Granulosicoccus antarcticus IMCC3135: one gene and its partner. The protein of the gene in region 1 interacts with the protein of each later gene in a pairwise test. Links are inferred from orthologs where the notes say so. Each region holds a gene or a part of one and is shown on either strand. Other genes may lie near its edges.

Region 1 (5,781 bases):
AGACTATGTCGCCACGCGATGAGGCTCGCCTGGGGGGGCCTATCGGCAGTCAGGTCAGTGTGCCAACAGGCCGTCTGATCCGTGCCATGAATAACCACTTCGAGGCGTTGATATTGTTCACGATCGCCGTCGTAGTGATCAGCCAGTCGGGTCAATCCAGTGGATTCACAGGATTGTGTGCCTGGTCGTATCTGCTGGCCCGCCTGCTTTATATCCCTGCCTATGTCTTTGGCTGGGTGCCGTGGCGCTCCATCATCTGGGCGGTGAGTTTCCTGGCCTCCATGGCCATGATGCTGGCCGCACTGTTCTGACGATCGAGTTGTCCGGATCAGGGCTTTGTGAGCATTGATTTCAAATCGGCGAAGGGGTTGTGGGTGGCAACCTCGCCCTTGTCCTCTTTGCCGGTGGTTACTTGCTCGACATAGCGTTGATGTTCGTTGTCATGGCAGTAGACGCATAACAGCTCCCAGTTGGTGCCATCCTGCGGATTGTTGTCGTGATCGTGATCACGATGATGCACGGTCAGCTCTCTCAGGTTCGAATTGTCGAACTCTCGCATGCAGCGACCACACACCCAAGGGTAGAGCTTCAATGCACGTTGACGATAGCCGTTTTCGCGGGTGGAGTAGTCAGCCCGGGCATTGGCAACGATTTTGTCGAGTTTGTCGGAGTTTGGCTTTTTCATTATCGGGAAAGTTCGATGGGTTGTCCGTGAGGTGTGCGGCAGGCGGCTTCGTCCCAATCGTTGTGTAATCGGGCCAGTTCACTACGTTCGCCAATTCTTTTTTGCACGATCATGTGCTCAAGAGCTGATAGCCAGTGACTATAGTAGGTATCGCCCAGATCAGGGTCACCCTGTTGCTGGGCAGTGCGAATGCTTTCACTCAGTGTTGTCGCCCATTCCTGCCAGGTGAAAACCCCTTGTTCATGTAATGACAGTGTCATGGCGAATACCTCTGCCTCCCAGGGTTCGCTGAACACCGGACCTTCGGTGTCTCTGGGAATGGAGGGTAGTGCTTGTAACGCGGTGTCTGAATTCTTGTCGTTGGGGGTATTGTGGTTCATGATTGTGTACACAGGTAGGGTTCCCAGCAATCGACATGCACATCGCCACGCCGGGTCTCCTGCTCTCCCCATAGTTCGGTGGCGCTGAAGCGGATGTTGTACAGCCATTGAGGTTGTTCACCCTGTCCTAGCGCATGTGCATCGGGATAGATATGCGCACCATGGATCTTGTGAACGATGCCGGTGTGATTGCGAATGTAGGCCGGTAGGCGTGTGTGGGTGCTGCTGTGCAGGTTACGCACCCGGACCTGCTCGCCGAGAGCAAAGGCGGGGAGGCTGTCTACGGCTCGGTTGACCGGAGCCCCCTTGCGTAGCACCGTGCTGACATCCTTGGCAAGTAATACGCGTTTTACAGGGGCAGCTTTTGTCATCGACTTGCCTGAGGCCTGTTCTGCAGCTGTGATCAGCTGGTGATTCAACAGCAACCTCTCCAGCGACTGAAGCCAGACACGATAGTAGCCAATACTCAGATACTGCGCGGGCGGCAAACTTTCGCGTACCGAGCGTGATTCATCCAGGTTCCAGGTACCGGTTGCTCCCATCGCCAGTGTCATGGTGAGTACGTCCCGTTCCCAGTCATGATCGAACAGATGATCATCATGCAGGGTCTGGGTTTCAGATTCGGCTGCCAGAGGACCAAAGCCCTGAAGCCCGCCCATGTCATGGACGCCGTTCATGCGCTCTGGCCGGCAACGGGCAGAGCAAGCCCAGTACCTATCATCGAGTTGCGCGTAACCAGCGCGGCCAGCTGCTCCTCGCTCAGGTGTTCACTCTGGCTGGGTCGCTCTGGTATGACCAGGTACCGAACTTCGGCAGTAGAGTCCCAGACCGTGATGCGTCGGGATTCAGGCAGGATAACGCCAAATTCCTTGAGAACGCCTGCCGGATCAATAACCACTCGGGAGCGATAGGGTGCAGATTTGTACCAGGCTGGAGGCAGGCCAAGTACTGGCCAGGGATAGCAGGAGCACAGAGTGCAGACCACCATATTGTGAACATCGGCCGTATTTTCCACCGCCACCATGTGTTCCCCCTGTCGTCCACTGAAGTCCAGTGAGGCGATAGCGTCGGTGGCATCGTTCAATAGCCATTCGCGAAATTGGGGGTCAACCCATGAACGAGCTACCACGCGTGCACCATTGCGTGGACCTACCTGGTTCTCGTAGGTGTCTATCAGGGCGTTGAGGGTATCGGTTTTGATATAACCCTTGTCAATCAGCAGACTCTGCAGTGAGCGTACCCGTAAAGCGGTATCGTCCAGATGAGAGTGATCGTGCGGGTGGTCGTGTCCAGCAGCGCCATGAGGGTCGTCAGGGGTATTTCCAGTTTTATCTGTCGCAGTCATTGGCGTGTTGTTGGTTTGAACCGGGTTTCATCATCATACGGTCAGACTTGAGCACGTCAACCGCTCCGTTATTTCGAATTATCGAGTGCCGGTAGTAACGGCAGCTTGCGGGAGTTTGCTAAAGTGTGGAATGGACCGTTTTCTCACCCCCAGTAGCACGCAGCAGTTTGAATTGATTATCAAACGCTCGCGGTTCATCACCAGTGTCGGGCATGTTGCAGGACAGGTGGCGGCGCGTCAGTTCATCGAGCAGTGTCGCACTGAAATGCCCGATGCCAGCCATCACTGCTGGGCGATGGTGGCTGGGCCCCCGGATGATATCTATCTGCAGGATCAGAATGATGACGGCGAACCGAAGGGGACGGCGGGAAAACCAATTCTGAATGTCGTGCAGCACTCGGGACTGGGCAATATCGTTGTCGTGGTGACGCGTTATTTCGGGGGGATCAAACTGGGGGCAGGTGGATTGGTGCGTGCCTATAGTCAATCGGCGAGCCAGGCACTGCTCGCGCTGACAACTCGCGAGACGTTTGTCCGGCAGTGTGTGCAGGTAGAGCTGGCCTATGGGCTTCTGGATTCACTGGAGCACTGGTTGGCAGGTACCGACATTCTGATCGAAGAGCGTAAATTCGACACCAGCGTGCATCTGGCGTTAATGGTGCCGCTTGGGGACATGACAGTATTGCAAGAAAAGCTGGCCGTTCTGGGAGGCGGGGAGATTATCGCTGAGTAGTGAACTGGTTAACAGCCTAGTTATCAGACTGCATACTGGTCGATAGTCGCAGTTTTCGTGTAGTTCACGACTCTGGAATATGGGCCTACAGATGTTGGTCGCAGCAAGAATGCGGTGGTAAGCTTCTAGGCCCAAGGTGCGTAAGCCCAAGAGTCATTGCTCTCTTAAACTATGTTGACTGAAGATCGCCCCGAGCCGTGCACACAGCACGTGTCACCCCGAGCCTCGATCATCTCAGAAAGCCGCAAGCCTGCTGGTGTGCGAAAGGCTGCGCGTTCACAAGAGTCCAGCGACCTGCCTGATAACGTGTCTTACTTGCAAACTCCTCGACGATTGATGTTCGTTATCGAAGCCCTGACGGTCGGCGGTGCCGAGCACATGGTTGTCGATCTGGCCAATGAATTCGTCAAGCGCGGTGACGTGGTCCATGTTGTCTGCCTGAGTTCTCTGGGAGAGCTCTCTTCACGATTGTCACCTGATGTCTTCGTGCATCTGCTGAACAAGAAGCGGGGCATCGACTACAAGATTCCCGGACGCCTGCGAGCCTTGGCGAAAAAACATCGTGTTCAGGTAGTCAATTCACATTTGTGGACGGCCAATCTATGGACCCGCATTGCACTGGTGCGAAGTGGCATTCCTGTCGTGGTAACCGAACACAATCGGGATGTCTGGAAAAAGCTGCATAACCGGATCGCTGATCGTGCGTTGAGCCGAGTCACGGCCCAGTTGATAGCTGTATCACAGGATACCGCCAACTTCTATGCTGAAGATGTCGGCGTCGATGGCAAACTCATTTCAGTTGTCAATAATGGCGTGGATACCTCTTTGTACGCCAGTGGCAACGGCGCGGCGCTGCGTAGTGAACTGGCGGCACCCGGAGAATTTCTGATTGGAACGGTGGGACGCCTGGCGACAGCCAAGAATCATCCACGTCTGGTGGAAGCCGCTGCAATCATGCGTGATGCGGGTGTGTCGGTACGCGTCGTCATCGTGGGTGAGGGTCCGCAGCGTGATACTACCGAAGCGTGCATAGCAGATTTGAACATCGGTGATCGTGTTACGTTGCTGGGTGAGCGTAGTGATGTTCCGGATTTGCTGGCAGCGTTTGATGTGTTTGTGCTGTCCAGCGATCGAGAAGGGCACCCGTTATCCGCACTCGAAGCACAGGCAGCGGGTACGCCTGTCGTTTTGACTGATGCAGGTGGTAGTGCCGATGCCGTCTCGCGCAATGAGCATGGAGTGGGTGGTTTGCTGGTGGAGAAAAGTGCCGAAGCGCTGGCTGAGTGCCTGAGTGCTCTGGCCGTTGATCCACAGCGACTCCAGGAGATGTCTGCCTTTGCACAAAGCCACGCATCACATCATTTTGACAAGACGTTGATGATTGATCGTTATAGCGAGATCTTCGACAAGGTGAAGCGCAACAGCATTATCGCCAACAAGTAAGTTACAGCTGCAGCGGGCGTTTGACCTGCTATTTGAGTCGATCTTCGAGCCATGTTGTAATTCTGTCCTTGATTGAGGACGGGCGCCGGGTTGTCTGATTCCATTGATCCTGCTGATACTGCACGCAACTGAGTGAGTACAGTTGATTCTCTTCAATCTGCCCTTGTACCTGAATATCCGCGGGTGGGTTTTCCTGATGCCAGACTCCGTGAATTTCAGGTGGGCAATGCAGGCTGAACCAGTTGTTTCGATCCGGTTTCGCTAAATTCAGAAGGGTGTCGAGCGTTTGGGGTTCGATGGCGATTGTGATAGTGACGACATCTTCCGCATCCTCGATAGTCTGCACCTGGGATGTAGAACACACACCGGCAGTCTTGAAGTAGGCATCCAGCAACTGCTGGGACAGGGTCGGCTGTGCGCCGTGCGTCAGGCCGCTTAGCAGGTATGTACCGACAAGGAGCATGCCGGGCCGATGGGTCATGAAGTGTGACATTGCTGCTGCCGTCAGTCCCGCGTTACGCTGAGCTCCAGGGTTTTCAAGAGTCCTACCCTTGAACCTCTTAGTGCAAACGTCGAATACGATCGAACTTGGCGGTGCCGGATAATCGATAGAATCGCGCCAGCTCCTGGTGCAGACTGCGTTGATCGCCAGGTCCCGAAAATTCCTGTACCAGCCAATGACAGTAAGTGGCCGCGAAGTCACCTGCCGTCTTGTAGCGCTCATATAGTGTCGATCCGACGGGCGCAGTGTAGCGTACATTTCTGAATAATTGTCTGTGTAGCTGGTCTCTGCTGAGGGGGTCGGAACAGGACTCGAGTAGCAGCATGTACTTGTCTACCTCTGCCTGAAGCTCCATGTCCAGTGCCCGAAGTTGCCGGTCATGATGGGCATGCCAGAGTAGGCAGACGGCATGGCTAACGCCTTCTACAACAGTGCACAGGCTATCAATTGAGCCTTGATCGTAGGCGTATAGTGCACCCTTGTCATCGGTCTGCGTATGCTCGTTGGCAAGGCTCAATACATCCTGATCCAGATAGAGTGTAAATTCCAGAGAATCATCACTCTGACTGATGAAGATGGTCTCTTCTGTCATGTCGGCAGTATGATGGTCTCCAGTATCCGGGTTAGCCCCGTCAGTAGCCCCTGTCTCACTGGCCAGGTGCTGCGCCAGTTCGGCATCGTGTGATACGAAAT
Region 2 (4,572 bases), 470 kb from region 1 along the record:
AGTCAATCTGCCACAATCGACGAATTAATGACACACAGTCATCTGAGCGTCTCGCAGCTGGCAGCTCTATTGGGTTTGCTGGAAGCAAAAGGCCTGATCAGGACTTCGGCAGGAGGCCGTTATGCGCTTTGCCAACCCTGAAAATTACACGGCCTCGTTGACAAAATGCGATCAAGCGACGACGCTATCGCCGTGAGTCATACTTATCGGTCAATCTGTGAACGGTCTGCCATAGTGCCGTTAACCCCCGTTGGGTGACTCTTTAAGTATGATCCTTTGTACTTGAGACCATCGTCCCTGTCCCCATGATCGGGTGCCGGTCCAGCTGCCATCACAATCAATTCGGTATTCATGAGCAAAAATCTGGTCATTGTTGAGTCCCCTGCCAAGGGCAAGACGATCGAGAAGTATCTGGGCAAGGACTACAAGGTACTGGCCTCTTATGGCCATGTTCGCGACCTGTTGCCCAAGGAAGGCGCTGTCGATCCCGATAACGACTTCGCCATGAAGTACCAGATGATCGAGCGCAACGAGAAACACGTTGCCGCCATCAAGAAGGCCTTGAAGAAAGCTGACAACCTGCTTCTCGCAACGGATCCGGATCGCGAGGGTGAGGCCATCAGCTGGCATCTGGTCGAGCATCTACGTGAAACGGGCGATCTGGAAGGCAAACACGTTGAGCGTGTGGTCTTTCACGAAATTACCAAAAAGGCAGTCCAGGAGGCTGTCGATAACCCGCGCGAACTCGGTTATGACCTGGTTAACGCGCAACAGGCGCGTCGTGCACTGGACTACCTGGTTGGTTTCAACCTGTCGCCATTGTTGTGGCGCAAGATTCGTCGTGGCTTGTCAGCGGGACGCGTGCAGTCTCCCGCATTGCGCATGATCTGCGAGCGTGAGAACGAGATCGAAGCCTTCATTCCCCAGGAATACTGGAGCGTGCTGGCCGAACTGGAAAAAAACACACAGCCCTTCACCGCCCGTCTGTCTCTGCTCAACGGCGAGAAGGTCAAGCAGTTCACCGTCAACAATGGCGAACTGGCCAACTCGACTCGCGATATGTTGCTGAGCAATGCCAATGGCACGCTCACGGCCGTCAAGGTCGAGAAGAAACAGCGTAAACGCAACCCGACAGCACCGTTCACCACCTCGACTCTGCAGCAGGAAGCGTCACGAAAACTCGGATTTGGTGCTCAGCGAACCATGCGCACCGCCCAGAAACTATACGAAGGTATAAAAATTGGTGAGGAAGGCCCCACCGGTTTGATCACCTATATGCGTACCGACTCCATTACGCTGTCTCAGGAATGCCTTGACGAATTGCGGGAGCTGATACCAAAACGCTTTGGCAAGGAATACCTGCCCGAGGCAATCAACGTCTACAAGAACAAATCCAAGAATGCGCAGGAAGCGCACGAGGCGATTCGCCCTTCATCGGTGATGCGCGCCCCCGACGAGATCAAGCAATTTCTCGAAGAAGATCAGTACAAGCTCTATAACCTGATCTGGAAACGAACCGTCGCTAGCCAGATGATCTTCGCCACCATCGACCAGGTTGCCGTGGATTTCGCCTGCGGTGAAGGCAATCTGTTTCGCGCTACCGGTTCGACTATCCACTTCCCCGGTTTCATGACCGTCTACAAGGAAGATGAGGACGACAAGAAAAAGTCTGACGACGATGAGAAAGTGTTGCCAGAGATGAAGGAAGGCGACCAGGTCCCGTTGCAGGACATCAAACTGACACAGCATTTCACTGAGCCTCCGCCGCGCTTCTCTGAGGCAAGCCTGGTCAAGACGCTGGAAGAATATGGAATTGGACGACCGTCAACCTATGCCTCCATCATTTCCACGCTGCAGTCACGAGAATATGTGGAAATTGAAAGTCGCCGCTTCTTCCCGACCGATACGGGTCGAGTGGTCGCAACGTTTCTTGCCAAGCATTTCGACAAGTACGTGGACTACGACTTTACGGCCAATCTGGAAGATGAGCTGGATGCCGTATCACGTGGCGAGAAAGACTGGGTGCCCTTGTTGGCTGAGTTCTGGAAACCTTTCAAGGAACAGGTAGACGACAAGCTGGAGAACGTCTCGAAGGATGAGGCCATTCAGGCCCGTGAACTCGGAACAGACGAAGAATCCGGTAAGCCGATCACCGTTCGCATTGGTCAGTACGGTGCGTTTGTCCAGATCGGTACCCGCGATGATGAGGACAAGCCCAAGTTCGCAGGGCTGCGTCCCGGTCAACGCATGAACACCATCACACTGGAACAAGCCATTCAGCTATTCGACCTGCCCCGAGATCTGGGTGAATCTGCTGAAGGTGAGAAAATCACGGCCAATATTGGTCGGTTTGGTCCCTATATCAAATACGCCTCCAAGTTCGTATCGCTCAAGGAAGACGATCCTTACACCGTAACGCTGGAACGGGCACTGGAGATCGTCGCCGAGAAGAAGATTGCTGATGCCAACAAGCTGGTCAAGGAGTTTGAAGGCACCGACATTCAGATACTCAATGGTCGCTGGGGCGCCTATATCACCGACGGCAGCAAGAACGCAAAAATCCCCAAAGAATTGAAAGAGACCCCGGCAGCGATTGATCTGGAGACCTGCCAGAAACTGCTGGCCGAAGCGCCAGAGCGGCGCGGTCGCGGCAAGAAGAAAGCTGTAGCCAAGAAGACAGAGGCCACTGCCAAGAAAAAAGCGGTCGCAAAGAAGAAGACCAAGAAGAAAAGCGCCAGCAAAAAGAAAAGCGCCGCCAGCAAGAAAAAAAGTGCTGCCAGTAAAAAAGCTGCAGCCAAGAAAAAAGCCGCAGCCTCCAGTGATAGCTCCAAGGCTGAGTGAACATGCCGGATCTCAGCAAGGCTGTTTCAGCCTTGCGATCTGGTGGTGTCATCGCCTACCCGACCGAAGCGGTATTCGGACTCGGCTGCGACCCGCATGACGAAGCAGCGCTTGCGCGCATCATTGACATCAAGAGCCGTGATGCGCACAAAGGCTTCATTCTCATTGCCGCGACTCAAGCTCAGCTGAGCCCCTTTCTGGCCCCGATAGAGCCGTCCTGGCAGACGCAATTCGACGCTGCCTGGCCAGGGCCTGTCACCTTTGTTGTACCTGCACGCCAGGGCATCAGCGAGCTGCTCTCAGGCTCCAGGGACACACTGGCTGTAAGGGTCAGCAACCACCCACTGGTACAACGCCTATGCGAGGATTTTGGTGGCGCAATCGTATCCACCAGTGCCAATCGTTCCGGCCAGGAGCCTTGTCGTGACACGGCAACCGCAACAACACTTTTTGGTCCGCAGCTTGATGCCATCGTCCAGGGCCAGATCGGTACACTGAGCGCCCCGACTCGAATCATCGATGTCCGCACCGGAGCTCAGCTGCGCTGAGCATTTAGTAGTCGCTGCCCGGGCACAGCAAATACTGTGTATTCTACAAAAGCCCTAACAGGGCTCAGACAGTAGTGATAACGTTCGCGAAATAGACAGCCCGTTCTTGAATATTCCCTACAAGGAAAAACGCAGAGCGGCGCTTCCCGGTTTCTACTCAATTGAATGGCGATACTCTCAATGACCGAACGTACTGTGAAACTACACAGCGAGCTGGCGTACTCCGTGGACACTCCCACAACCATCTTGCTACAAGTGGCGGCCATGCACACGAGCAGACAGTTCATCAGTGATGAACTACTGACGGTCAACCCTTCTACCCCCGTCGATTTCTTGCAGACAGGACCACTGGGTAACCGCGCCAGCCGCCTGATCCTGCAACCCGGTGCCACCGTCATTCATTATTCCGCAACGGCAACTCTGGAACCCAAAGAGCCCTACGATGGAAATCTGTTTGAACTCGACTACACCGAGCTGCCTGCTGATGTACTGCCGTACCTGAATCCAAGCCGCTATTGTGAATCCGACAAACTGTATAAATTTGCAACCGATCTGTTTGGCAATATGAATCGTGGCTACGATCGAGTCAGCAAGATCACAGACTGGGTCTATAACAGCCTGGCTTACACCCCTGGCAGCACAGGCCCCAGTACAACTGCTTGTGACGTGCTATTGCAACGCACTGGCGTTTGTCGAGATTTCGCACACGTCTCTATCGCCCTGTGCCGCGCACTGGGAATTCCTGCACGCTATGTCTCGGGGTATGCGGTTAATCTTAATCCACCGGATTTTCACGGTTTCTTCGAAGCCTTTTTGGGCGGCGACTGGATTCTGTTCGATGCCACAAAACTGGCTCCGGTAAGCGGTTTTGTAAGAATTGGCGCTGGACGAGACGCCGCCGATGTGGCCTTCGCCACCTTGATCGGTCAGGCCACACTAACCTCCATGACAGTGCAGGCAATCGACCCTAACCAGAAGATTGACGACGCCCGCAACGAAGTTATTTCTACCGCCTGAGGGATCGTGAATCGGTAGTGACACGTCACTGAGACTATCGTGCCTGTTGATGTGATGGCAGGCAACACTACAGTTACCTCGATAGGCTCGTTGGGCCATAAATCCAGATTCATTAATCTGGATAAAGTCCAGGCCGATCAGGCCGCTAGTGGATGTTCAAGCCAGA

Evidence for each region.
Region 2: the proteins of IMCC3135_RS04555 (region 1) and IMCC3135_RS06670 interact in binary tests that used the Escherichia coli proteins (3 or more experiments, as listed by UniProt). The link is inferred for Granulosicoccus antarcticus IMCC3135 from one-to-one orthologs.

The regions. Positions count from the first base shown.
Region 1 is NZ_CP018632.1:1,071,867-1,077,647, forward strand. Bases 1,456-4,341 are described here. They hold IMCC3135_RS04555 (YigZ family protein), read left to right. Parts: upstream 1,456-2,540; coding sequence 2,541-3,143; downstream 3,144-4,341. Other genes in these bases: nthB (nitrile hydratase subunit beta), read right to left, coding at 1,456-1,742; nthA (nitrile hydratase subunit alpha), read right to left, coding at 1,739-2,410; IMCC3135_RS04560 (glycosyltransferase), read left to right, coding at 3,315-4,341. Outside these bases: IMCC3135_RS04530 (MAPEG family protein), read left to right, coding at 1-311; IMCC3135_RS04535 (YajD family HNH nuclease), read right to left, coding at 329-685; IMCC3135_RS04540 (nitrile hydratase accessory protein), read right to left, coding at 685-1,065; more of nthB, read right to left, coding at 1,062-1,455; more of IMCC3135_RS04560, read left to right, coding at 4,342-4,586; IMCC3135_RS04565 (hypothetical protein), read right to left, coding at 4,615-5,079; IMCC3135_RS04570 (hypothetical protein), read right to left, coding at 5,147-5,781.
Region 2 is NZ_CP018632.1:1,544,951-1,549,522, reverse strand. What follows is about bases 26-3,096. They hold IMCC3135_RS06670 (DNA topoisomerase I), read left to right. Parts: upstream 26-351; coding sequence 352-2,841; downstream 2,842-3,096. Other genes in these bases: tsaC (L-threonylcarbamoyladenylate synthase type 1 TsaC), read left to right, coding at 2,844-3,096; dprA (DNA-processing protein DprA), read left to right, coding at 26-141. Also shown: more of dprA, read left to right, coding at 1-25; more of tsaC, read left to right, coding at 3,097-3,389; IMCC3135_RS06660 (transglutaminase-like domain-containing protein), read left to right, coding at 3,570-4,406. UniProt on the Escherichia coli protein: Releases the supercoiling and torsional tension of DNA, which is introduced during the DNA replication and transcription, by transiently cleaving and rejoining one strand of the DNA duplex.